2 regions of the Pseudoalteromonas sp. AWM4_233 genome follow, and region 2 is predicted to be linked to the other one. Evidence: predicted binding sites of a transcription regulator. Region 2 holds the regulator's gene; the other holds the start of a gene.
What was found. Region 2 encodes ArgR, which controls arginine synthesis, uptake and breakdown. Its sites were predicted from a motif close to ANTGAATANNTATTCANT; they were not measured.
Positions count from the first base shown of each region.

Region 1: the regulator ArgR is predicted to act here: its motif matches at 2,565-2,582, upstream of argC (N-acetyl-gamma-glutamyl-phosphate reductase).

Region 1 covers NZ_JBSWSZ010000001.1:3,302,349-3,314,965, forward strand. Annotated here, with positions in the region: gene ACXAC4_RS15020 (ornithine carbamoyltransferase) at 1-650, opposite strand, end outside; gene argB (acetylglutamate kinase) at 660-1,439, opposite strand; gene argC (N-acetyl-gamma-glutamyl-phosphate reductase) at 1,436-2,449, opposite strand; gene argE (acetylornithine deacetylase) at 2,637-3,788, shown strand; gene ACXAC4_RS15040 (hypothetical protein) at 3,834-4,037, opposite strand; gene ACXAC4_RS15045 (hypothetical protein) at 4,139-4,327, opposite strand; gene ACXAC4_RS15050 (zinc-dependent metalloprotease) at 4,493-6,919, opposite strand; gene ACXAC4_RS15055 (class 1 fructose-bisphosphatase) at 7,080-8,048, shown strand; gene ACXAC4_RS15060 (hypothetical protein) at 8,120-8,458, opposite strand; gene ACXAC4_RS15065 (DUF5522 domain-containing protein) at 8,486-8,818, shown strand; gene ACXAC4_RS15070 (sulfurtransferase) at 8,838-9,671, opposite strand; gene ACXAC4_RS15075 (FAD synthase family protein) at 9,685-10,083, opposite strand; gene ACXAC4_RS15080 (CDP-glycerol glycerophosphotransferase family protein) at 10,080-11,153, opposite strand; gene ACXAC4_RS15085 (glycosyltransferase family 25 protein) at 11,318-12,061, shown strand; gene ACXAC4_RS15090 (bifunctional diguanylate cyclase/phosphodiesterase) at 12,110-12,617, opposite strand, start outside.
Region 2 covers NZ_JBSWSZ010000001.1:3,110,751-3,123,367, reverse strand. Annotated here, with positions in the region: gene ACXAC4_RS14110 (Fe(3+) ABC transporter substrate-binding protein) at 338-1,342, shown strand; gene ACXAC4_RS14105 (ABC transporter permease) at 1,342-2,976, shown strand; gene ACXAC4_RS14100 (ABC transporter ATP-binding protein) at 2,973-4,004, shown strand; gene ACXAC4_RS14095 (Dyp-type peroxidase) at 4,032-4,949, shown strand; gene argR (transcriptional regulator ArgR) at 4,946-5,413, opposite strand; gene mdh (malate dehydrogenase) at 5,710-6,651, shown strand; gene ACXAC4_RS14080 (peptidoglycan DD-metalloendopeptidase family protein) at 6,929-8,263, opposite strand; gene tyrS (tyrosine--tRNA ligase) at 8,413-9,612, shown strand; gene ACXAC4_RS14070 (cobalamin biosynthesis protein CobD/CbiB) at 9,688-10,653, opposite strand; gene mtnN (5'-methylthioadenosine/S-adenosylhomocysteine nucleosidase) at 10,653-11,360, opposite strand; gene ACXAC4_RS14060 (DUF2726 domain-containing protein) at 11,537-12,133, opposite strand; gene folE2 (GTP cyclohydrolase FolE2) at 12,209-12,617, opposite strand, start outside.

The DNA.
Region 1 (12,617 bases), 190 kb from region 2:
TCAGCACCCGTTGCAGCTTCTATGTCATCGCTTACAGTGATTGATGCACCTGACTCTAATGCCAGTTGTTCTGCTTGTTTTAAGACCTGTGCATCTGGTGACGCGCCTTTTGGACTAATCGCCACAAAGTCAGTACCTAGCGTTGCAGCTAATAACATAAGAGAATGAGTGACGTTATTACCTTCACCTAAATATGCCAGTTTGATTTTACTGACGTCACCATAAACTTCTTGCAACGTTAAAAAGTCAGCTAATGCCTGACATGGATGGTAAAGATCACATAAGCTGTTCACCACAGGGACACTCGAAAACTCAGCCAATGTTTGCAATGAACTATGCGCATTAACACGTGCCACGATACCATCAGCCCAAGTGGCAATATTGAGGGCAAAATCTTTCACCGACTCACGACCGCCCATCGCACCGTTTTGTTGATCAAGATAAACTGCATGGCCGCCTAAACGGTTAATACCAATATCGAAAGACACACGAGTACGTAGACTCGGCTTTTCAAACAAAGTAACGATAGATTGACCTGCAAGCGCTTGATTAAACTCTTTTGGCTGCTGCTTGATGGTTTGTGCAAGCGACAAAAGTTTTAGCGCTTGAGCTTTATTTAGTTCTAATCCTGTTAAAAAATGAGATGTCATTGCTATTTCCTAAGGTGTAATTTTTGTACCGACATGGATGCCTTGAACTAAGGCAATAAGATTTTCTGGCTTCTGCCAGCTCGATATGTACACCCCGCGTCGTAAGTGTTGTGCAGCGTGCAGGCTGGTCTTCACTTTGACCTCCATGCCGCCAACAATGACTCCTTCTTCGATAAGAGTTGCAATGTGTTGTTCAGATAGTTGATGTAAAGGCTGCTTATTCGCATCAAGCACCGCCTCTACATCTGTCATATAAATCAGTTCAGCATCTAGTTGCTCGGCAATCGCCGCCGCCGCTTCATCTGCATTAACGTTATAAAGTTGACCATCAACTCCGATACCTATTGAGCTCACCATAGGTGTTCTGCCCAGCTCTAACAGAGTAGGTAGAATACTTGCTTCACCCTGTTGGCACTCGCCCACTTGACCTAATGCTTTGAGTTTTTGCGAAGCAATTAAACCCGCTTCATATAAACAAGTACCCACAGGTTTTAAACCGGCTTTAATGGCTTGACCACTCAGTTGTTTGTTCGCAGTACCTGCCAATGCACCAACTATATAAGGCATCTGTTCCTTTGGGCTGATACGAAGACCTTGGTGCTTAGCCGTTGCAAAGCCCGCCTCTGACAACCACTTATCAACTAGCGCGCCACCGCCATGTACCACAACAAACTGCTTGTCGATTTGTACTTTTGTCAGCTCAGCAATTGCAGAAAATAGTCCCATCGCTGCATCTTCCGTGTTTAACACCGCTCCACCGACTTTAATGACCCATGTTTGCATCTTCATGACACTCCTTTTAAGCCAAGTTCAGCAGGTAACAATGCTGCGATATTCATACACTGAAGCGCTTGACCAGCAGCTCCTTTTAACAGGTTGTCGATGGCAACCACCACGATCAGTTGTTCACCTTGTACTTGCCAACCAATATCAACATACGGTTGTTTAGCCACACCTTTAATTGAAGGCATTTGCTTATTGCCTTTTAAACGAATTAACGGCTCGTCGGCCAATACCTGAAATGCTTCATTAACCTGGTGCTCACTTACACCCGGCTTCAGCTTCACATAAATAGTTTCAAGAATACCGCGAGCAAAATTACCTAAGTGTGGGGTGAATAACACTGAATGACCAAGATACTGTGAAATTTCTGGCGTATGCCTGTGATTGAATAAACCATAAGGTGCGAGAGACACTTCGCAAAACTGGGTACCTATATTGGCTTTACGACCCGCACCCGTGACACCTGATACCGCGTTTACAATAATGGTATCGTCCGCAAGTAAATCGGCTTGTTTAAGTGGTTTTAAACCATTTAACGCAGCCGTTGGATAACAGCCTGCAACAGCAACGAGTTGCGCCTGTGAAATGCCCTTTGCATTCCACTCTGCTAAACCGTATTGAGCTTGAGCAAGCCAGGTTGGTGATTGATGTGTGAAGCCATAAAAGCTGTCGTAGTCTTGAGGATTTTTAAGTCTAAAGCCGCCAGATAAATCAAATACTTTTTTGCCCATAGCTAAAAACTTAGGCGCGAGCTCTACACTGACTTTGTGGTCTGTACACAGGCAAACGAAGTCAGCATTTGCTTCGATATCAATAAAGGCTTGTTCATTAAGAGGTAAAAGAAGCGTGTCGAGCAAAGAGGCATGTTCTGGATACAAGTCACTCAGGAGCTTTCCTTTGTCTAAACTTTGCTCTGACACAAAACATCCAGCAAGGGAGAAGTTGGGATGTTTGGCAATTAAACTGGCTAATTCGGCGCCGCTATAGCCGCTAGCGCCAATAATGGTTACATTCAACATAGTAAAAAAATCTCTAAAAATTTGGTTCCGTTTCGTGCCCTCTGGGCATTCTTTAAAAAGTGTTGAATGTATATCGTCGCATCTTAGCCTCAAATTATATTTATGCTTAAAAAGTGAATTGATATTCATAGTAAACACATATAAATTATTATGCAAACATTTTGAATAAATATTTTGGACTGATATGACCACTCCCGCTTTTATTAATATGTACCAGCAGCTTATCGCTGAGCCCTCTATTAGTGCACTCGATCCGCAGCTCAATATGAGCAATTACTCCACCATAGAATTATTAGCAGCCTGGTGTGAAAATTTAGGTTTTCAGGTTGAGATTACAGAACTTGAAAGCGCACCGGGTAAATTTAACTTACTGGCCAAACGTGGCGAAGGTGAAGGCGGTTTGATGTTAGCTGGGCATACAGACACTGTGCCTTTTGATGACAGTCGCTGGAGTTATGATCCGTTTAAACTTAGTGAAGTCGACAACAAACTATTTGGTCTAGGCTCGATTGATATGAAAGGATTTTTTGCATTTGTGATTGAAGCCATTAAGCAACTTGATGCACAAGATGCGAAACAAGCTAGACCCATTATGATCCTCGCCACCGCAGATGAAGAAACCACCATGGCAGGCGCACAAGAAGTAGCTAGACATCAAAACTTGAAACCTGAATTTTGTGTCATCGGTGAACCGACTGATATGGTGCCTGTATTCACCCATAAAGGGCACATGAGTACCGCCATTCGTGTGACGGGTAAGTCGGGTCATAGTTCTGATCCTGCACGCGGTTTAAATGCCATTGAAGTGATGCATAAGATTATTGCAAAGCTGTTGCAACTAAAAGACACTTTAAAGAATAAATATTCAATTGAGCATTTTGCAATACCCTACCCCACTCTAAATCTAGGGCATATTCATGGAGGAGATAATGCTAATCGTATCTGTGGCTGCTGTGAGTTGCACTTAGACATTCGTCCATTACCCGGGCTGAGTATTCAAGAGCTGCAATTATTATTGCTAGAAGCGGTTAAACCCATTAATGATGAATACCCAGGTAGTGTTGCGGTTATCGACTTGCATGATCCTATTCCAGCCTTTACTGGCACAACCGACAGTGCATTAGTAAAACTGGCTGAAGCGGTTTCAGGAGAACAAGCCATTGCAGTGAACTACTGCACCGAAGCACCATTTTTACAGCAGCTCGGCTGCGAAACCATCGTTATGGGTCCGGGCTCTATCGAGCAAGCTCACCAGCCTGATGAGTTTTTAGCAATGGAGAAAATCAAACCATCGCAAGAGAAGATCACACAGTTAATTCATAAATTATGTTTTTAAAACTAAAAAAGCCACCAAAGGTGGCTTTTTTCATTGTATGCTCAATTACATGATGTCACATGGGATTGTTCTACAGATTTCGATACTCATTGTATAAGTTGTAGGTCTATCACATGCGATTGAGCCTGTATCAGTGATGCATCGTAGAGTATTAACACCACCCGCTACCGCTGGAGTTGCATTTACCGGTAGTGCTTTGTTGTCTTTTGAAAGGTTTTTTACGCTTTTTTTGTTTAGTTTAAGTTTCATTTTATTTTCCTTAAATGAATAGGTTTGGTACCTGTGAATAAATTACTTACTTAACATCAGGACCAATAATGAATAGAGTAATTTTCTAAAACTTGCGTTTATTAAGATAAACAGTCGTTTCTGTAGCTAGGTGGCAATGTCGTAATTGTGATGCAAGGGTTTGTATGGCAAACCTCAGTTTTCACAAACAAAGGCACACCACCTGCGATTTGCGGCGTTGCTTCTAAAACAGCTTGTGAGTTATCTAAGCTTAAGTTTTTTACTTTCTTTTTGTTTAACTTCAATTTCATAGTGACTTTCCTTATTAAGTGTGACCCAAGGTCAAAAAAGAAACTATCAAAAAGGGGACAAGCTAGCAAGATATTAATTGAATATTTCTCAAGTAAACAAAATGACTATTTAACTGTAAGAGAATGTAAAAAAAGAGCGCTTATTTGCGCTCTTTAAAATGAAGGTTAAATTGGTGAGCCGGGCGGCATTTTTAATGCAGCAAAGCCTTCAGGCCACTTTCCTGATTCTAAAAACGCTTTCACTTGACGTGCAAGGTCATGTCTAAATGCAGTGTCTTCACTGACGCTACTAAACAGTGATCTTTGATCAAACTGTTTCGCTACTCGCATTAGTTGAAAGCGTAACTGCGCTTGCACTTCTGGTTCAACTTTATTTGAGCTAGCTAACTGGGCTAGTCGTGCTGCTGTTAAAAATTGCACGCGTTGGGTTAATTTTTGTGCCATACCAGCTGCGCTATTTGCTTCAAAGATCTTGCTGTAAAGTGCATTCATTAGGTCGCTCAAGCCAAAGTTTTTGCTGTCTCGCGCAGCATGCTGCGATAGACGATTTAAGCGCTCAGCATTTAATAGCAGTTTTAAACTATGGTTTGCTGCCACTTCCGGTAACGCCATAGCATCAAGGGCTAGGCCTGTACGGCCATAGACACTTTCACGGGTTTTACGCTCACCATACGCTTTAGGTGGGATCAAAGCTAAGATGCCCTCAGGGATCATCAACTGCTCAGCCTCAAGGGTTTTCAGCATCGCCGATAGTGCTTGTTGCTGCGTCGCTTTATCTACAATTTGCGCACCTTTAACAGCACGCTCGCTACGTACTTCATAATCGTAATCAATACCCGCGATAAGCTTCACAGCCGACTCAGTTTGGTAGCGATGGAATAAAAACAGGGGTACGAGTTTCTCTTCTAACTGAGACAATGCAACACCAGTTTTAATGTTATTAATACCGAACGTATTCAACGCTTGCTGACGAATATCGAGTACACGCAGTAATTCTGCGGCTGGGTTTTCACCGTTATCCCATAAATGCGCGGTTGGATGACCACCACCTTGCGGGCGCGCATCTGGGTCAGAAATAAACTCTAACCCTTTGTTGTGATTTTCAGTGATGATATTAGCCAGCTCAGTTGCTTCGTCTTTACCGCTGAAATCACTGTAACCATATTTCACCGCTTGAATATCCCAATCGCCCATACCTTTAGCATAGCCTTTAGAAATATCTAGCTGACCTTGTGCATCAAAACCAACCAATGGGTGCGGATAATCCATCACAGACGCTCTATTTTTAATAGACGCCGAGAAGTTATGTGCAATACCCAGCGTATGACCAATTTCGTGGGCACTTAGCTGACGAATACGATCAAGGGCCATATTCTGTAAATGTGTGTTTACTTCGTCACCTTTCACGAAAGGTGCCGCTAACGCTTCTGCAATTAGAATATCTTGGCGCACTCGCAATGAGCCTAATGTGACGTGACCTTTGATGATCTCACCCGTACGCGGATCAATAATCGAAGAGCCATACGACCAACCACGTGTTGCTCTGTGCACCCATTGGATCACGTTGTAGCGCACATCCATAGGATCGGCATGCTCTGGTAAAATTTTCACTTGGAAACCATTGCTATAACCTGCCGCTTCAAACGCTTGCTCCCACCAGCGTGCGCCATCTAATAAAGCCGTTCTTACTGGCTCTGGTACACCAGGGTCAAGGTAATACACAATTGGCTCAACCGCTTCGCTTTGCGCAGCCGTTGGGTCTTTTTTCGCTAAACGATGACGAGGAATATAACGCACCAGCATAGACTCGCTCAGCGGAGCCGAGTAATCCTTATGCTCAATACTCCAATATCCAGATTGTGCATGAAATTGGCGAGGCTGATACTCATCATCAGGTAATTTAATGAGTGAGTGATGCTGGTGAACTGTCACTGCATATGGGTCTGCACTGACTTGACGAACATACTCACCTGGCTTGCTGCCTTTAAACGTCAACACGGCTTCAAGTTCCGTGTTATCTACGAATGCTTTTGAGCGAGGCATAAATACCGCACTGCGCGAAGTATCTAAGCTAAAGCTACCTTGTTTACGATTTGCCAACGTGCGACTCACACCATGCACATCTGATAACAAATAAGGCGTGTAATCAATCAAGACGCTGTCATTGTCTTCAGCAACAACTTTAAAGCCTTGCAAAATACTTGAAGCAAACGCCTCATTGATACTTTGCTTTTCAGCGGCGTTGTTCGAGCTCGCACGATAGTAAGTATTTAATGCGCGGAGCATAATTTTGTCGCCAAAGCGCTCGAATTGCGCGATATGCGTTCCGCCTAGTTGGCCCCTGTCTAAGCCGATATCATTCGAGCCTACACCATATGGCAAACTAAATTGCAGCAAGAACGGTTGCTTGAATTTATCGACATCAAGGTAAATTTTGCCGCTCTGAGTGTCGGCATAGAAGGAGTAATGACCCGGAAAATGATTAAACTTTTCAGTAAACTCATCAATAGACTTAATTGCGGCGTGCGCTTGGGTTATCATAGTGCCCAGCAAAGCTGAGAATATGACAGGTAAAAATCCAATTTTTCGCATAATCTTATCTTTGTTATTAGAGGTTTTAAGTGGTTGTCATTGTTACAGTATAATTTATCCAATCTGTTTAACAGCTATTTAAGACAAAATTCAGCGCGGCACGCAGCCCCCTCTCACACTATACTTGGCTGCGACCATAACGTTATCAGGACTATTTACTATGCGTAGACTTCCTCCGGTGTTAATTGAAGACGGTTGTTCTAGAGAGTTAGTTTCATTGATCCGCACTATCCTTGCGGCTTGTAAAGAAATTTCATTCCGTGTTGGCCAAGGCGCACTTTCTGGCGTATTAGGTTCAACATTAGACGAGAACATTCAAGGTGAAACTCAAAAGAAGCTTGATGTACTGTCTAACCAGCTTTTAAAAGACATCTTATTAGAGTCTGGCTATGTAAAAGCGATTGCATCTGAAGAAGAAGACTACACGGTGGCAGGCAACCCTGACGCTGATTTTATCGTCGCGTTTGACCCACTTGATGGCTCTTCAAACACTGATATCAACTCACTGGTTGGTACAATTTTCTCAATCATGGAAGCGCCTAAAGATTCAGATCCTGCAGATCCTGCTATCTTCATGCAACCAGGTCACAAGCAAGTTGCAGCAGGTTATGTACTATATGGCCCATCAACAACGCTTGCGCTTTCTACTGGTAAAGGCACACGTATTTTCACCCTTGATAAAACGCACGGCAGCTTCTTATTAACTGAAGACTTTGCGAAAATTCCAGAAGATACCAAAGAATTCGCAATTAACGCCTCTAACCAGCGTCACTGGCAGCCGGCAATGAAAAACTACATTCAAGATTTGTTAGCTGGCGATACTGGCCCTCGCGGTAAAAACTTTAACATGCGCTGGATTGCAGCCATGGTAGGTGACGTACATCGTGTATTATGTCGTGGTGGCCTATTCACTTACCCTGCAGACACCAAAAACCCAGAAAAGCCATATAAGCTACGTTTAATGTACGAAGCAAACCCAATGGCAATGCTAGTAGAGCAAGCGGGCGGTTTAGCGCACACAGGTGAAGAGCGTATTATGGATATTCAACCAAATGACATCCACCAGCGCGTTGCAGTAATTCTTGGTTCTAAGAACGAAGTTGAAGCGTGTTTGGCTTATCACAAATAAACTTACTTCAAGTTTAACGTATTAAAAAAGCAGCTTAGGCTGCTTTTTACTTTTTAAGTCGCTTTTAGCTTTTAGCTTTTAGCTTCCAACAAATTGCTTAATTGCTGAATCTTTTCCATTGTAATCTCTCCCATCTGTTCGGGGTTACTCAAGGCATACAACACGCCTTCCACTTGTTGTGTATCTATGTCTTCTCGCATATCGAGTAACTGTGCCCACATTTCTAATTCATCCATATCTAATTGCTTACTAAGCACTTTATCTAATACAGTGAGCACATCTTGATTGCTAACACAATAAACCACCTCTGATTGCAAGGCAGAGAGTAATACTGAAAACGCCTCTGAACGCTTTTCACTAAAGTGCACGATGGCTTTAACCGCCTCTAGGTGAGTCATGCTATTATTCACGTAAATTTCTCTTATTCGAATGTCTTCATGAACTGCGAGCAATGCCAGCAAAGTCTAAAATGTAGTGCCGACACTGATTGCTGGTGTATGACACTGCCAAATATTCTACCTATTTCTGAGTCATCTGGCTGCGTATGTCGCGCTTGTTTAATAAAAAATATTAGAACTTATATCGAAGATATAAAAAGCAAGCCTATTAAGGAGCAGCTTGCGCTCGCAAGACCTTATCAAAACGATGCTAATTTTATTGAAGGCATTGATTACGATATGGAAAATGGCTTACTCGTGATGAGTCGTTGGGCACACTTAAAACGGGGTAAGTGCTGTGGCAACGGCTGCCGCCATTGCCCTTATAAATGACCTCAGGTGAAGTAGTAAACTATACTTCGCCTGTTTCTATGGGTAGGTTATTTTCAGTATTACCCCACTCTGACCATGAACCATCGTATACAGCTAAATCTTGATAACCACATTCATCAGCTATCATGGCCAAAATACAGGCTGTTATGCCAGAGCCGCAGCTAAACTGCAGAGACGTGTCTTCAGCCCCCAAAGCTTTCAATCTTGCATGTAATTCGGAAATTGGTTTTAAGCATTTGCTTTCATCAAGTACACTCTCATAGTGCATACTCTTACTGTTTGGAATATGCCCTGAGATCATTCCGGCTCTTGGCTCTGGCTCGTCGCCTGTAAAACGTTTATAACTGCGCGCATCAAGCAATAAGGTGTTAGGATCGTCTATGGCATTGAGAACCGCTTGCTTATCAATGAAGTAACCCGCTCTTGGGTGAGCAACAAAATCACCTATCGCTCTAGCTTGGCTGTACTCAACCTGAGTAGGTAAACCTAGTTCAAGCCAACGCACTAAGCCCCCATCTAATACGTATACCTCGTCAAAGCCCATGCTTTTGAACATCCACCAAGCACGTGCTGCACTAAATAAGCCTTTATCGTCATAAACAATCACAGTATCAGCGTTATGCACGCCCAATTGACGCATTTCAGCCTGAAACTGCTGCGCACCACACATAGTGCTTGAAAGCTTAGTATCAGGTTCACATAGCGCACCTTTGATATCAAACCGTTTAGCACCTTGAATAATCGCTGGAGGGCAATATGCCCTTTTCACGCCTGCACTCACTATGCCTGCATCGAAGATATGAACTCTCTCTAGGTTTTTACTTAACCACTCACACGACTTGATATTTTTCACCAGCTCTCCCTCTTTAAAGGTCTGTTTCTTTGACGACTTCTATAATTTCTGTTGTAGAGATTGATGGTGTTCTTGGCAAATAATGTACCTTACATAGCGTATTGAAGTGATCAAACTTTCCTTGCCAATCATCGCCCATTACTAGGATATCAGCATTGTGCTGTTTAATGTATTCACCTTTTAACTCTAACGACTCTTCAATAAAAACTTCATCTACACATTTTAGTGCTGAGATAATTTTTACCCTTTCAGCTTGTGAGTAAACAGGTAATCGACCTTTCTTTGATTGATTTAGCGCATCAGATGAAACACCTACTATCAAAGTGTCTCCCATCGCTTTTGCTCTTTCTAAAATTCTTACATGGCCGACATGAAAAATGTCAAATGTGCCGAAAGTGATCACTCTACTCATAAAGCTTCTTCTAAATAATTAACAATGCGTGTACTGGCTTGTCCATCTAACGCACCTGTTAGGTGAACAATTCTCTCTAATCGCTCTTTTACTTTGTCAACTGATTCGTGTTCAGTTTCAGCCAAACACGCTTTAATGTCGCTGTAACTCTTTGCGTGGTAGCACATCTCTTCAAAGTACTTAATATCTTCATCCATGCGCTTTTTGAAACGAAATGCAAGCGGACCACGATAAGACCACCTCAATTTATAAAAGTCACACCAAATAACGGGCTTGCCTAATGCTAAGAACTCAAACACAGCGGAAGAAGCATCAGACAACATGATGTCACTGATTGCCAAAAACGGCACTAAATTAAACTGCTCAGGTTTTGCTAAGTACACATTGTCATATTCGGCAAATGCATTTAACAGCTTTCTTTGCTTCCCATATTTTGCTTTTAGTAAGCTAAACTGGTGCGGTTTAATAATGATGTTGTAATTGCTAAATTCTTTTGGAAACGACTTAACAAAACGTTCAATTGAACTTGGGTAATAGGTCGGCGCATATAAAATGGTTTTCTTATTTGGATCTAGCCCGATTTCTTGTAGGGAAAACGCTTGCCCATTGCCTGATAAGATTGGGTCTAATTTAGCATAGCCAGTGTCAATAAAAGTTGAATTCGGATAAAGAGATTGCAGTTTCTTAAGGCGATGCTCCCCCTCAACAAAGCGAACTGTCATTCCCGAGTCTGAAACATCGTAATAGCACTGCTTAGGCCCGATACCATGTTGCATTAATATCGTTTTACTCACTTTATTCAGTTCTTTGGCATACTCAAATGCATTCCCAAATACCACCCAGTCAAACTTACTTTCTAAATAATATTCATAAGCTTGTAACATCGAACTGTTATAATTTAATTGAACATTCAATTGCTTAGCAACATTTTCTAACGCCGCCTTTTCATAATTCTGAAAAGTATCATAAGCACTAAGAAAGACCTGATGATTTGATGTATTAAGAGATTGAATTACAGGGATATATTGAGGAAGGTAATATAAATGCTGAATATCAAAACATATCTTCATGATTTTCTACTAATTAGAGAAACGTAATTGCAATTTGATATTCCTTTATGCAGTCAGATCCTAATATAAAAAAGCAAAAAGTTTTAATTATTTTTCTTAAAACTGCTATTAAATAGATTCTACGTTGTTAAACTCTTTTACACAAAGAACAAAACCTATTTTTTATGCAGCCTCCTATTTTTATCATCAACATGGCTAGTAGCATCGAAAGGTGGCATACCACATCTTCTCGATTGCAAGCCATTGGCCTAGAAGGCACACGCTTTGAGGCCACTATTGGGAAAGCACTCTCAGAGCAAGAAGTCGCCTCTTGGTACAGTGCAGAGCTAAACTTAAAACGCCATCATAGAAATATGACACCAGGTGAAATTGGCTGCTACATTAGTCATATGCGTATTTGGGAAAAAATGCGCGATGAGCAAATCCCTTTTTGCATCGTGCTAGAAGACGATCTTAAAATCGAACCACATCTCGTCGATGTTATTGAACAAATCGGTAAACTAAGAAATTGGGATTTAGTGAAACTGTCTGATAATTGTGCAAACCCATTTATTGATGAAGTAAAACTTAGTGATACATTAACACTAGGTAACTATTTAAAAGTACCTAACTGCACTCATGGTTACGCTATTAGTCTTGATGGTGCGAACAAACTACTGAAAAGAAGACCCTTTTTTAGAGCGGTTGATGTAGACATTCAATTTCATAGCGAAGTGGCTTTAAACATTACCGGCGTTAAGCCCTATCCTATTGATGAAGATTTATCATTTGTTAGTGATATTGCAACCAGCAATAATGGCCGACATTCAAATAGAAGTACTTTTTGGCGAAACTTCCGCCATCGCAAAGACATGTATTTTCAGCGCAAGAAAATTTCAGCCGACCTGTCTAAAATCACCCAAAAATAAAAAACGAGCCCTCGGCTCGTTTTTTATTTTAATCATCACTCAACAAATTTAACCTGCCTGATGATAATCACCTAACCAGTTCAAAAACTCAGTCGATGGGAGCGGCTTACTTAAATAATACCCTTGCGCATAATCACACTGCATTTGATCGAGTAGGTTTAGAGACGCTAAGTTTTCAACCCCCTCTGCAACCACAGAAAAGCCTAACTGATGACCAAGCGTAATTGTTGACTGTACGATATGTTGATCTTGCTGCGATTCATCAAGTTTTAGAATAAACACTTTATCTAATTTTAACTCATCAATAGGCAGCATTTTAAGACGTCCGAGAGACGTTTGCCCTACACCATAGTCGTCTAGGGAGATCATCACACCTAAGGCTTTCAAAGCCTTGAGCGCGGCGATACCTTTCTCTTCATTTTCTATCATGTCACGCTCTGTGAGCTCAATTGTAATGAGTGCAGGAGGCACTTTAAATAACGCTAATTGAGACTCTAAATGAGGGAAAAAATCATCATGGGCAATATCCTGTGCTGATACATTGATCGCCGCTTTC
Region 2 (12,617 bases):
TGTGATTTACAGCCGTCACTGGCTTCCTAAAAGATGTAGAAAGTTTAATGGAGTAGCGAAGTAAAAAAAGGTTAAAAATTTAATTTTTTAGAGAGCTGAATCGATAGTAAGATTTCAACTTTATGATAAATAATGATTAATTCTATTGTTGTTGTTTTGTTGAGCTAGGTTTTGCTTCAAAGCGACAGTTAAAGTGAGAGATCTCTTACATAATAAATTGCTAATTAGGCGTTAAGAGAAAAACAAGTTACAGTTTTTAATCAGTAAAAGGGTGTACTTTGAAACTAGAATAGTTAAAATTAGTTGATAATAATTATTGTTTGGCTTTGGAGGCCTTATGAAAAAAGCATTGGCTATTCTACTCTCAACTGTCACGTGTTTGCCTGCTATGGCAGCCGAAGAAATCAACATTTATTCTTTCCGTCAGCCTTTTCTAATTCAACCTATTCTTGATGATTTTACCAAGCAAACTGGCATTAAAACGAATGTGGTTTTTGCAAAAAAAGGGTTAATTGAAAGAGTTAAGCGTGAAGGTAAGCATAGCCGTGCTGATGTGGTTTTAACATCTAACTTCAGTGCTTTAATGCAATTAGAATCGATGGATCTAACGCAGTCGATTAAGAGCGACGTCGTAACCAAAAACATTCCTGCAAGCTTTCGTGATCCAGAAGGTCAGTGGGTTGCACTGACCAAGCGTGTTCGTAACGTATATTCGTCAAAAGAGCGCTTAGGAAAATTAGATGCGTTAACTTATGAAGAATTGGCTGATGTAAAGTATAAAGGCAAAATTTGTACTCGCTCTGGTAAGCACCCTTATAATTTAGGGCTAGTTGCATCTATGGTCGCGCATCATGGTGAAGCGGAGACTAAATCATGGCTTAAAGGGGTTAAAGCAAATTTAGCAAGAAAACCACAAGGTAATGACAGAGCGCAAGTTAAAGCAGTGAAAGAGGGCTTATGTGATCTTGCATTGGGTAATAGCTATTATTTTGGCAAGATGCTGCAAGATGAAAAGCAAAAGCCATGGGCTGATTCTGTTTATATCAACTTCCCGAACCAAACAAATCGAGGCGCTCACTTAAATGTTTCGGGTGTTGTCCTAACTAAATATTCGAAAAATAAAGAAAACGCCTTGAAACTTATCGAGTTTATGACGGACAATAAAGCGCAAAATATGTATGCGTCAATGAATATGGAATACCCAGTTAAACCAGGTGTGGCGCTTTCTGAACTTGTGGCATCTTGGGGTGAGTTTAAGGAAGACAACTTACCATTGTCAGAAATTAGTAAATACCGTCCTTTAGCTCTTAAGCTAATCGATGAGGTAAAATTTGATCTTTAATGCAATCATTACTTTCTCTGTCTAAATGGCAGGTTTTTGCTTGGCTGATAGGCGCTTGCTTATCAGCACCACTGGCATTTTTAATCTTCGAGTCGCTGCAAGGCGACTCTGATGTTTTTACCCACCTGTGGGATACCGTGCTTTGGGATTATATTTATAACACCCTAGTACTAATTGCAGGTGTGCTCCTCTTAAGTTGCTTAATTGCATTACCGCTCGGGTGGCTTACCGCTTATTGTCAATTTCCTGGAAAAAAATACTTCGAATGGGCGTTGATGTTACCTTTAGCAATGCCAACTTACATTATTGCCTACGTCTATACCGATTTATTTGATTACGCAGGGCCTATACAAATTGCCTTAAGAGAGTGGTTTGGTTGGCAATCACCGGATGATTATTGGTTCTTTGATATTCGTACATTAGGTGGTGCAATCGTGATGATTGCACTGGTGCTTTATCCTTATCTTTACCTTATTTTTAAAACCGCTTTGCGCGAGCAGTCGTTTAAGTTACTGCAAGCTAGCCAACTAATGGGTATGAGCCCACTTCAAAGCTTTTTCAAAGTGAGTTTGCCTCTTGCTAGAGGCGCGATTGTCGCTGCACTTGCTTTGATCAGTATGGAAACCATGGCAGACTTTGCCACAGTGCATTATTTTGCTGTCAGCACGCTCACAACGGCCGTTTACGATACTTGGCTCGGCTATTATTCTCTAACAGCAGCAGCGAAAATTTCTGGGATCATGTTGTTGTTCTTATTTGTGGCCATCACACTAGAAAAAATAAGCCGTAAAAATACCACTGTGCATGAAAGACAAAGTGCCGTAAACGACACGCATTTATATATGCTATCAGGGAAGTACGCTTGGCTTGCCAGTATCTATTGTATTGTGGTTTTGTTTTTTGCTTTTGCCTTACCGGTTGGTGTACTCGTCAGTTATTCAATAGATTATTTCGAACAAGCATGGAACGCTGAGTTTTTCTTATATGCTTGGCAGAGCTTAAAGATTTCTTTATGGGTAAGCGTTATCGCAATTGCTTTAAGTATTATCGTGTTGTTTTATCAGCGTATTGGTGAACAAAAGTCTAAGGCCTTGCCAGGGCGTGTATCAAGCACAGGCTATGCATTACCTGGAACAGTATTAGCGATTGCGGTTTTACTGCCGCTTACTTTGCTTGATACTAAGCTAAATGAGTGGTTAGAAGGCACTGCATTTGAGCCAGGTCTGCTTTTTAGCGGTACTATTTTTGCCATGGTATTTGCGTATGTGGTGCGTTTTTATGCTATTGCTCAAGGCGCTGTTGAAGCTAGCTATGTACGAATTAGTCCATCTCTTGATATGGCAAGCCAAAGTATGGGTAAGAATTTTGCCCAAATGCTCAGTAGTGTGCATATCCCACTTTTACGCGGGGGGATTTTAACCGCAGGGTTACTGGTATTTATCGAATGTATGAAAGAGCTTCCCGCTGCCTTATTGCTTCGTCCTTTCAATTTTGAAACCTTGGCAACCCATGTATTTCAATATGTGAGTGACGAGCAGCTAGAGCTTGCGTCCATTTCTGCATTATTTATTGTTCTTGTTGGCTTAGTGCCTTTGTATTTTGTTAATCGCTCAATGGAGCAGCACAATTCATGAGTAGTTTGTCTTTAAAAAACTTAAGCTATCAATATGATGGCCAAAAAGTGATTGAAAATTTAGATTTAGAAGTCGCCGAAAATGAAATTGTTTGCTTATTGGGGGCCAGTGGTTGTGGCAAAACCACCACTTTAAAAGCCGTGGCAGGTTTATTAACGCCTCAGCAAGGTCAAATCATTATTCATGGTAAAACCATGAGTGACAACACGCAGTTTACAGCACCACAGCATCGTAATATTGGCATGATGTTTCAGGATTATGCGTTATTTCCTCATTTAACGGTTGCTCAAAATATCGCGTTTGGCTTAAGTAAGCTTAATAAGGCTGACAAACAAGCACGTATAAATGAAATGCTGGAGCTTGTGCATTTATCAGAGTTTGCTGAGCGTTACCCTCATGAGCTTTCAGGCGGTCAGCAACAACGTGTTGCCATTGCGAGAGCGCTTGCATATAAACCTAACTTACTACTTCTCGACGAGCCTTTTTCGAATATTGATGCGCAAGTGCGTTTCCAACTTATCAATGACATTCGACAGATCATAAAAGATCAAAAGGTCTCGGCTATCTTTGTTAGTCACTCAAAAGAAGAGGCCTTTGCTTTTGCAGATAAACTGGCTGTGATGCATAAAGGTCAAATCGCCCAATTAGGTGATGCCAAAACGCTATTTGAACAGCCAGCTTGTAAAGAAGTGGCAGAATTTTTAGGGCAGGGTATTTATATTCCAGCGCAGGCTGAAGATAAGCGAGAATTTATTACTTCATTTGGTAAACTTTCTTCGACAAAAGTGTGTGAAAATGCGCAAGGCTCTGGAAAAATTTATATTCGACCAGCTCATATACAGCTAGAAAATGGCGACACGAATGACGTCGAAATTCTGCAATCGCGTTTTATCGGGACTGAGTTTATTTATCAAATAAAAGTGGCAGAGCAAGTCATCGAAGTGCCTGTCGAAAGTGAACATGCCCTGAATATTAATGAGCCAGTGACTTTTAAAATTAAGCCACATGCGGTAAATTTCTTTTCATAGTCATTACTTATTATAACTTGGGGTGCCATGGCTCAGCCGCAGTCAGGAGTGTGTGCAGAGGCAAATCTGCATGGACTACATTTGTTTTTTAATGTACTTGATGGTCAAGATGAAGCCGTTAGAGCAGCATTAGGGCAATGTGAACGCTTACAATCAGAATTGAGCGACCGCTTCTCTGAGTCTATGGTATCTAGCTTTGTGGCCATTGGGGCACAATACTGGCCGCATATATATCCTGAATGTATTCCTAAAGAGTTAAAAAGCTTTCCGCATATTCGCTCTCACGAGCACCTAATGCACACTCAACCATTTGATTTGTTGTATGTGATCCGATCTGACAGAGAAGATGTGAATCATCTATTTGCTCAAAGTGTCAGGCATATGTTGGCAGGCAAAGTAGAATTGGTTGCACATATCCGCACTTTTCGTTTTTTAGATGGCAGAGATTTTAACGGCTTTATTTATGGCGCTAATACGCCTCATGGACGTTTTAAGCGCCAAGTGGCTTTAGTTCATGACCCTGAAAGCTTTGAAGACCAAGGCAGCTACATTCATGTGCAGCGAGTGAAGTTTGATCTAAACCGTTGGCAACAACTAAGTCTGAATGACCAAGAAGCTATTATGGGGCGCTCTCGTTTAGAAAATAAAAAGCTAGAGATTCCTTTCTCTAATAATCACGCAGCTCTATCTGAGCTTAACAATGCAGACAACTTACCACTGCTGCTTGAGCAAAGCATGCCGTTCGGAGATGTCTTTGAGCAAGGATCTTTATGGGTGAGTTGTGCCGCTAAGGGCAGTGCTTTTGAGAAGTTGTTAGCGACACGAGTAGGAAACGAGCAGCACTACGATGCGTGGCTAGATTATTGTCAGTCCGATATGGGGGCTGCGTTTTTTGCGCCATCCGTGCAGTTTTTGCAAAACATGGCGCAAATAGCAGAAAGTTAAACGTTGTCGAATAAGGTTTTTACTTTCTCAAGCGTTACGTCAATTTCAGAGATTTTAGCTGGCGCAATAAAGATAGTATCGTCACCAGCAATGGTACCTAATACGCCATCAGCAGTACCTAATGAGTCTAATAAGCGGGCAATTAGTTGAGCTGCACCAGGGCTGGTACGGATGATTATCATCATTTCATTGTGCATGATATCAATCACTAATTGTCTTAATGGGCTTTTTGCCGTTGGTACGCCCATTTCTGCCGGTAAGCAGTAAACCATTTCCTGTTTTGCGTTACGAGTTCTTACCGCACCAAACTTACTTAGCATACGTGACACTTTGCTTTGACTTACATTATCAAAGCCTTGATCTTTCAGGGCATCGACAATTTCACCCTGCGAGCCAAAGTTTTCTTCTTTTAATAGTGCTTTGAACGCCTTAATCAGTGCTTCTTGCTTCTCGTTTGCTTGCATAATTGAACTCGTTTATTAAATATTACTTAGATTTTACACAATTCTGAATCCAGACCCAACTTTGCAATTAAAAAACAAAGTGAATTGATTGCAAGATTTAATGAGATGTTGGATATTTCCAGAAATAGAAAAATGAATATTTTGAAGTGTAAAGCAAGCTTGCACGCTGAAAGCAATATTTTACAACTATAGTCGAAAAAAACCTTAAAATAGCGCCGATAAATTTGTTTTTACCTGCACTTTTCATTATCTTTACAGCACACACAATTCCACCTTCAAATTATGGAGAATTCCACATGAAAGTTGCTGTATTAGGTGCCGCTGGCGGTATCGGTCAAGCTCTATCTTTACTTCTTAAAAATGGCCTTCCTGCAGGTTCTGAGCTATCTCTATACGACGTAGCGCCAGTTGTTCCTGGTGTTGCTGTAGACCTATCTCACATCCCAACTGCAGTTAAAGTTGCAGGTTTTGGTGCAGATGATCTTGACGCAGCGCTAGCGGGTGCTGACATTGTTCTTATCCCAGCTGGTATGCCTCGTAAGCCTGGTATGGACCGTGCTGACCTTTTCAATGTTAACGCTGGTATCATCAAAACACTTGCTGAAGGTATCGTACGTAACTGTCCTAAAGCACTAGTTGGTGTTATCACTAACCCAGTAAACGGCACTGTACCAATCGTTGCTGAAGTATTCAAAAAAGCGGGTACTTATGAAGCATCACGTGTATTCGGTGTAACTACGCTAGACGTTATCCGTTCAGAAGCATTCGTTGCTGAACTGAAAGGTGTTGACGTATCTGAAGTTAAAGTACCTGTTATTGGTGGTCACTCAGGTACTACTATTCTTCCTCTACTTTCTCAAGTTGAAGGTGTTGAGTTCACTGAGGAAGAAGTTGCAGCTCTTACTCCACGTATCCAAAACGCAGGTACTGAAGTTGTTAATGCGAAAGCGGGTGGTGGTTCAGCGACACTTTCAATGGGTGCAGCAGCAGCACGTTTCTGCTTCTCACTAGTTAAAGGTCTTCAAGGTGAGCAAAACGTTGTTGACTACGCATACGTTGCAGTTGAGAATGGTGACGCAGCATACTTCGCACACCCAGTACGTTTAGGTACTAACGGTGTTGAAGAAATTCTTTCTTACGGCGAGCTAAGCGCGTTCGAAGAGAAAGCGAAGAACGACATGCTAGAAACATTAAACAAAGATATCCAAGAAGGTATCGACTTCATGGCTGCGCAATAATCGCAATCTGAAAGTTTTAAAAACCCGCTTCGGCGGGTTTTTTTATGCCTGAACCTTTTTGCTTGGCATCTTTTGTGTGTTTCATCTTGGTAGCTAAGAGCTAAGAGCTAAGAGCTAAGAGCTAAGAGCTAAGAGCTAAGAGCTAAGAGCTAAGAGCTAAGAGCTAAGAGCTAAGAGCTAAGAGCTAAGAGCTAAGAGCTAAGAGCCAATAAATTAAAAATTAGGGTATAAAAAAGCAGCTACGGCGCTGCTTTTTAATTTGGTAAGTTACTTAAGGTTAGTTATTCAGTGCTAACCTAAGTTCTCTTGAGCGCTCTAACTGGGCAAGTAAGTCTTTAGCAACTGGTTTGAACTTAGCGAGTTCAGTTTTCGGTAGCGGTTCAGACTTAGGTAGTTTTACGGTTTTCGGGTTGCGGTGAACCCCATTTACTAAAAACTCATAGTGTAAATGCGCACCTGTTACACGACCAGTAGCCCCGACAGTACCAATTTTTTGACCCTGCTTTACTTTCTGGCCTGTTTTAACCATACGTTTATTAAGGTGCAGGTACTTAGTGACATACTGACTACCATGTTGGATAAACACATAGTTACCATTGAGTTTGTTATACCCAGATTTAGTCACCTTACCATTACCTGATGAAACAACAGGCGTTCCAACACGTGCAGCATAATCGATGCCTCGGTGCGCCGATACTCTACCCGTCACAGGATGCTTACGGCGTGGGTTAAAGTTAGAGCTGATATATTTAAAGTTAACTGGGGCACGTAAGAAGGCTTTACGCATACTGCGGCCTTCTGGTGTATAGAAATTATCGTCAGTGTGACGGATAGCACTGAAACGCTCACCTTGGTTAATAAACTCAGCGGCAATGATTTTACCATTGCCGATCAGCTCACCATCGACATAATGAGTTTCGTAAACCAAAGAAAAGGTGTCGTCTTTACGAATGTCATTAGCAAAATCGATATCCCAACCAAAGATGTCTGCAAAGTTCATAATTTGACGTTCAGATAAACCAGCAGAAATACCTGCCGTCCAGAAGCTTGACTTGATTTTACCGCCAGCGCTTTGATTGACAGTTTCGATTTCTTTGCTGTGAATAGCCGTTTGGTATTTTCGTTCTTCATCTAAAGACACCAACAAGGTATCAGTTTTCGAAAGCACATATTTAAGATGGGTTAACTCACCTTCGGCATTTTTTGCAAAACTCAACACTTCACCAGGATGGATTTTAGTCAGTTTGCGAGTTTCAGCATTGGTGTTAACTAATTTATGTAGAGTTTGCGCTGAAAAACCTGCACGCTTGAACAGCACCGCAAGGCTATCACCATGCTTTACTTCAAAGTCATTGAATTCAAGGGTATCAATTGTGGTTTTTTCTGGCGCTTGAACTTCTGTGGGAGCACTTAAAGTTGTAAGTTGCTCTTCATTTTCAGAAACTTTTACGGGTAATTCGTAACGCTTGCCAACTTCGAGCGCTTTTTTGTCACTGTCTCTTGATGCAGTTGCCTTTTCTGACGGCCATAAAGCAATTATCAGCATGACAGAAATGCAGGTAAGAATAAGCAGTTTGTGTTTTTTAGGAAGCTTATGAACAACGTGAACCATAACGCGCCTTTTCTGCTGTCAAGATAAATCGGTAATAATATTGCAGGATATACGCAATAAAGCGTGAATACCAGTGTTTTGTGCATTTAAACTGATCTGAATATAGGCTAGAATCGTGCGATAAACTGTATATTTTGGAGCGACGAATGGTGGACTTTGAAACTGCATTAGCCGAGATTAAGCGCGGTGCAGAAGAGATTCTTATTGAAGATGAATTAAAGGAAAGATTGAAATCTGGTAAAAAGCTAAAAATTAAAGCGGGTTTCGATCCAACAGCACCAGATTTGCATTTAGGTCACACTGTTCTAATTAATAAAATGAAAACCTTCCAAGACTTAGGTCATGAGGTTATTTTCTTAATCGGTGATTTCACCGGTATGATTGGTGATCCAACGGGTAAAAACGTCACTCGTAAACCACTAACACGTGAAGACGTGTTAGCAAATGCTGAAACTTATAAAGAGCAAGTTTTCAAAATCCTAGATCCTGCAAAGACCACAGTAGCATTTAACTCTACTTGGATGGAACAGCTAGGCAGTGCAGGCATGATCAAACTAGCTGCACGCCAAACGGTTGCGCGTATGCTAGAGCGTGATGACTTTAAAAAGCGTTATGCTGGCGGTCAAGCGATTGCAATCCATGAGTTCTTATATCCTTTAGTACAAGGTTGGGATTCTGTTGCACTGGAAGCTGACGTAGAATTAGGTGGTACTGATCAGCGCTTCAACCTACTAATGGGTCGTGAGTTGCAAAAAGATGAAGGTCAAAAGCCACAAACAGTATTAATGATGCCGTTACTAGAAGGGACAGATGGCGTTCAAAAAATGTCTAAGTCACTAGGTAACTACATTGGTATTACTGATGCACCTAACGACATGTTTGGTAAAGTCATGTCAATTTCAGATGAATTAATGTGGCGCTATTACGAGTTATTAAGCGCACTTTCAATTGAAGAAATTGAAGGCCTTAAGCAAGAGGTTGCAAATGGTCGTAACCCGCGTGACATTAAGATTGATTTTGCTAAAGAAATGATCGCACGCTTCCATAGTGAAGCAGATGCTGAAGCTGCACACCAAGATTTCATTAAGCGTTTCCAAAAGAATGCTTTACCTGATGAGATCCCAGAAGTGACTATCACAATTGATGAAGACTCTACGATGATCTCTCAACTTCTTAAAGAAGCGGGTCTTGTAGCTAGTACTTCAGAAGCCATGCGTATGATTAAGCAAGGCGCTGTTAAGTTAAACGGTGAAGAGAAAGTGACTGATAGTAAGCTTGTGATTGAGAAAGGCTCTACACAGATTTACCAAGTTGGTAAGCGTAAGTTTGCAAAAGTGACAGTAAGCTAAACACTCGTTATTTCCAATATTAAAAAGCTGGATTTAAACCAGCTTTTTTTATGTCTGTTTTTTATGCTTATTTGCTTAAGTATTTAAATAAAGCGCAACAAACCAATCTAAAAGCCATATCAGTGCTATCAAAGAGAAAGTAAACCACTTAATTCTTTCTAAAAATGTTAAACACTGCTTAATATCTTCAGGCTCAGGGTGACGTTCAGCGCCGATACGCATTTTCGCAAAGCGCTCACCTTGATATTTACACGGGCCACCTAACTGAATTGATAGGTTTGCTGCAAATAGAGATAAGATCCAGCCAGTATTCGTTTGATAGCAGTGCCTTGCATAGTGCTTGAAGTAATGAAAAGTTTTCTTGCCTTGTAAAAACAAGGCCAGTAAAAAGATAAAGCCTCTGAGCGGTAAAAACTCAATATAAAAAATGGCTGTCTGCAATGGTTTTATAAAAGCGCTATTCGGCGGCATGCGCTTGCGCCAAGCATGATCACACACCAGTAGTAATTTAAAAGAGAATGCAGCGAGCGGGCCGAGTAATAAGTAAAAGAAAATCACAAGATAGTAGTGGCGAACCGTTCTTAAGGCTGTGCTATCTATGCAGGCTTTGGCAATGCCTATACTTGATAACTCATTGACTTCACGAACTACGTTTTGTGCCAACAATTGCCTCGCCGTTGCTTTTTGTTTTTGTTGTAGAAGTGCAGCTATGCGTTTGGCTCTTTGTAAAACGCGAGTATCTAAACAAAAGTAGAGCACTAATCCCCCGAGCCAAGCTGGGTAAAATGCAAACTGACTGATCAGCACTGCAATAAGTACAATGGTAAAAATGGGGAGAAAGAAACCTAATACACCGGCTATTTTTTGTAATGAGGCACTCCGCTCAGGTTTAAAGACACGAGCGCCTATGCGTTCAAAAATAAGCGAAAAGAAAGTAATAGGGTTGTAGCTATTCAGCAGCGGTAACGAGTGAGCCGCTGCTATCGCGCAGATAAAAATAATGAGGCTTTGAAAAGCCTCAAACTGCTGACTTTCTACCATTACAAGCCAGTGTTGTTTAGCTGCTCAAGTAGTTCAGTCACTAGTTTAGAAGAATTTACAGAAGCAACTTCTAGGTATTCTTCAAAAGATTGTGGAGACTCTTTACCTGCAATATCTGATAGAGAACGGATCACAACAAATGGCGTATTAAGTACATGACATGCCTGAGCAATTGCTGCGCCTTCCATTTCTACAGCTAGCATTGATGGGAAATCTTGACGCGTTTTGTCAATGCGAACAGGATCACACATAAAAGAATCACCAGTACAAATTAAGCCAACCTTTGTTTGTGTGTCTTCAAGGATAGCTACACTCGCTTTCGCAGCGTCAATTAATGCTGCATGAGCCGCAAAGCCAGCAGGCATTTGTGGGACTTGACCAATCTCGTAGCCAAAAGCTGTTACATCTACATCGTGGTGGCGAACTTCGTCAGAAATAACCACATCACCGACATTTAATTCAGGATCAAAGCCGCCAGCAGAACCGGTATTAATGACGCAGTCTGGGTTGAAATTATCAATTAAAAGGGTTGTCGCAACGGTTGCTGCCACTTTACCAATGCCAGATTGAACTAGAGTCACAGTATGACCGGCTAGTTCGCCAGTATAAAAAGTGAAGCCGCCTTTAGTTAGCTCTTCTTTGTTTTGTAAAGCCTCACGCAAAATTGCAACTTCAGGCTCCATTGCACCGATAATACCTACTTTCATGATTTCTATTCCTCAAAAAATTTTCGCTAGTATAGCCTATCGTACTTTTATAAAAAACTTGTTCATATCAGCGATGATATAAAGCTTTATCATCATGGTATTGAGTGCAAAGCATCTATTTAGAAAGAAAAAAGCCCTTTGAATATTCAAAGGGCTTACGTGACATATGGAAACTTTTAAATTTCAGCAAGCTGGGTTTGCGTTGAATGCGCCTTTGCTTGCGAAGGAGAAAGCACTGCAGGCTTCTCTGTACGTGTTCTCGGTTTGCGAACTGGTTGCGGTTGTTGACCAATTTTATACAAAATTGCGCTACGTACTTCATTTGCTTTATAGCCTGTTTTTACTTTCATACGAATATGTGGAATATTCGCTGACTCTAAAGCACCATTAACAAACCAATCTTTTTGCGCTTTATGGCCACTCTTGTTCGAATTGTTTACAAGATCAACAGCCGCAACAATGTTTAGTGTGGTTTTATCAATGAGTACGTAATCGAGTTGTTTATTTTTAGCTTTTGCCAACGCCGCTCTGCGCGCTTTTTTTGACAAACCGGGCTTACACTCGATTAAATCAATCAACTTCACACGGCTGACAATCTTAAATTTATCGCCAACTGCACGTTCTAATAGACTTAGGAAAGTGGCTTCAACAGTACTGAAGACAGATTCTTTACGATTGAAAGGGTATGGATTGCCACCTACATCGGTATATTTTGCAATGACGATCGAAGCGCCAGCTACCAATGCAAAAACTAATAATAAAGCGAACTCCATATAACACTCCACAACAACAATTTGACTTTGATCTTTATAAGCAAAGTTCTTGCCAATTGTGGAGTGAAAACAAGTTTAAGCTGAATAACCGCCAGGTAAGCCTTTGAATGCATAGGCCACAGCGTCGTGAGCATGTAAAGACTCGTAGTGATTAATCTTGATATAGTAGTCGGCAAACCCTGCGTTTTCGAACAGTGCTTTGAGCTTTCTTGCCGCATCTTCACAAAACATCAGGTTTTGGCCGTTCAAACGAGCGAACTCTTGCTCATCTTCCCGTTTCACTGCCGCTTGAACGGGGGTTTTAAGTTCATCTTCAACTAAGTTGACTAACCCTACAATGTCGAATTCTTGACAGTTTTCATCAAGTTTAACTTTAATGTTTGAAATACTACGTTGCGAATGCGGTGTTGCTAATACGCCCTCGGTAGTGCCAAGCCAAGCATGCACTTCTTCGTGAGAAATGTCTTTATCTTTAAACTTCGCT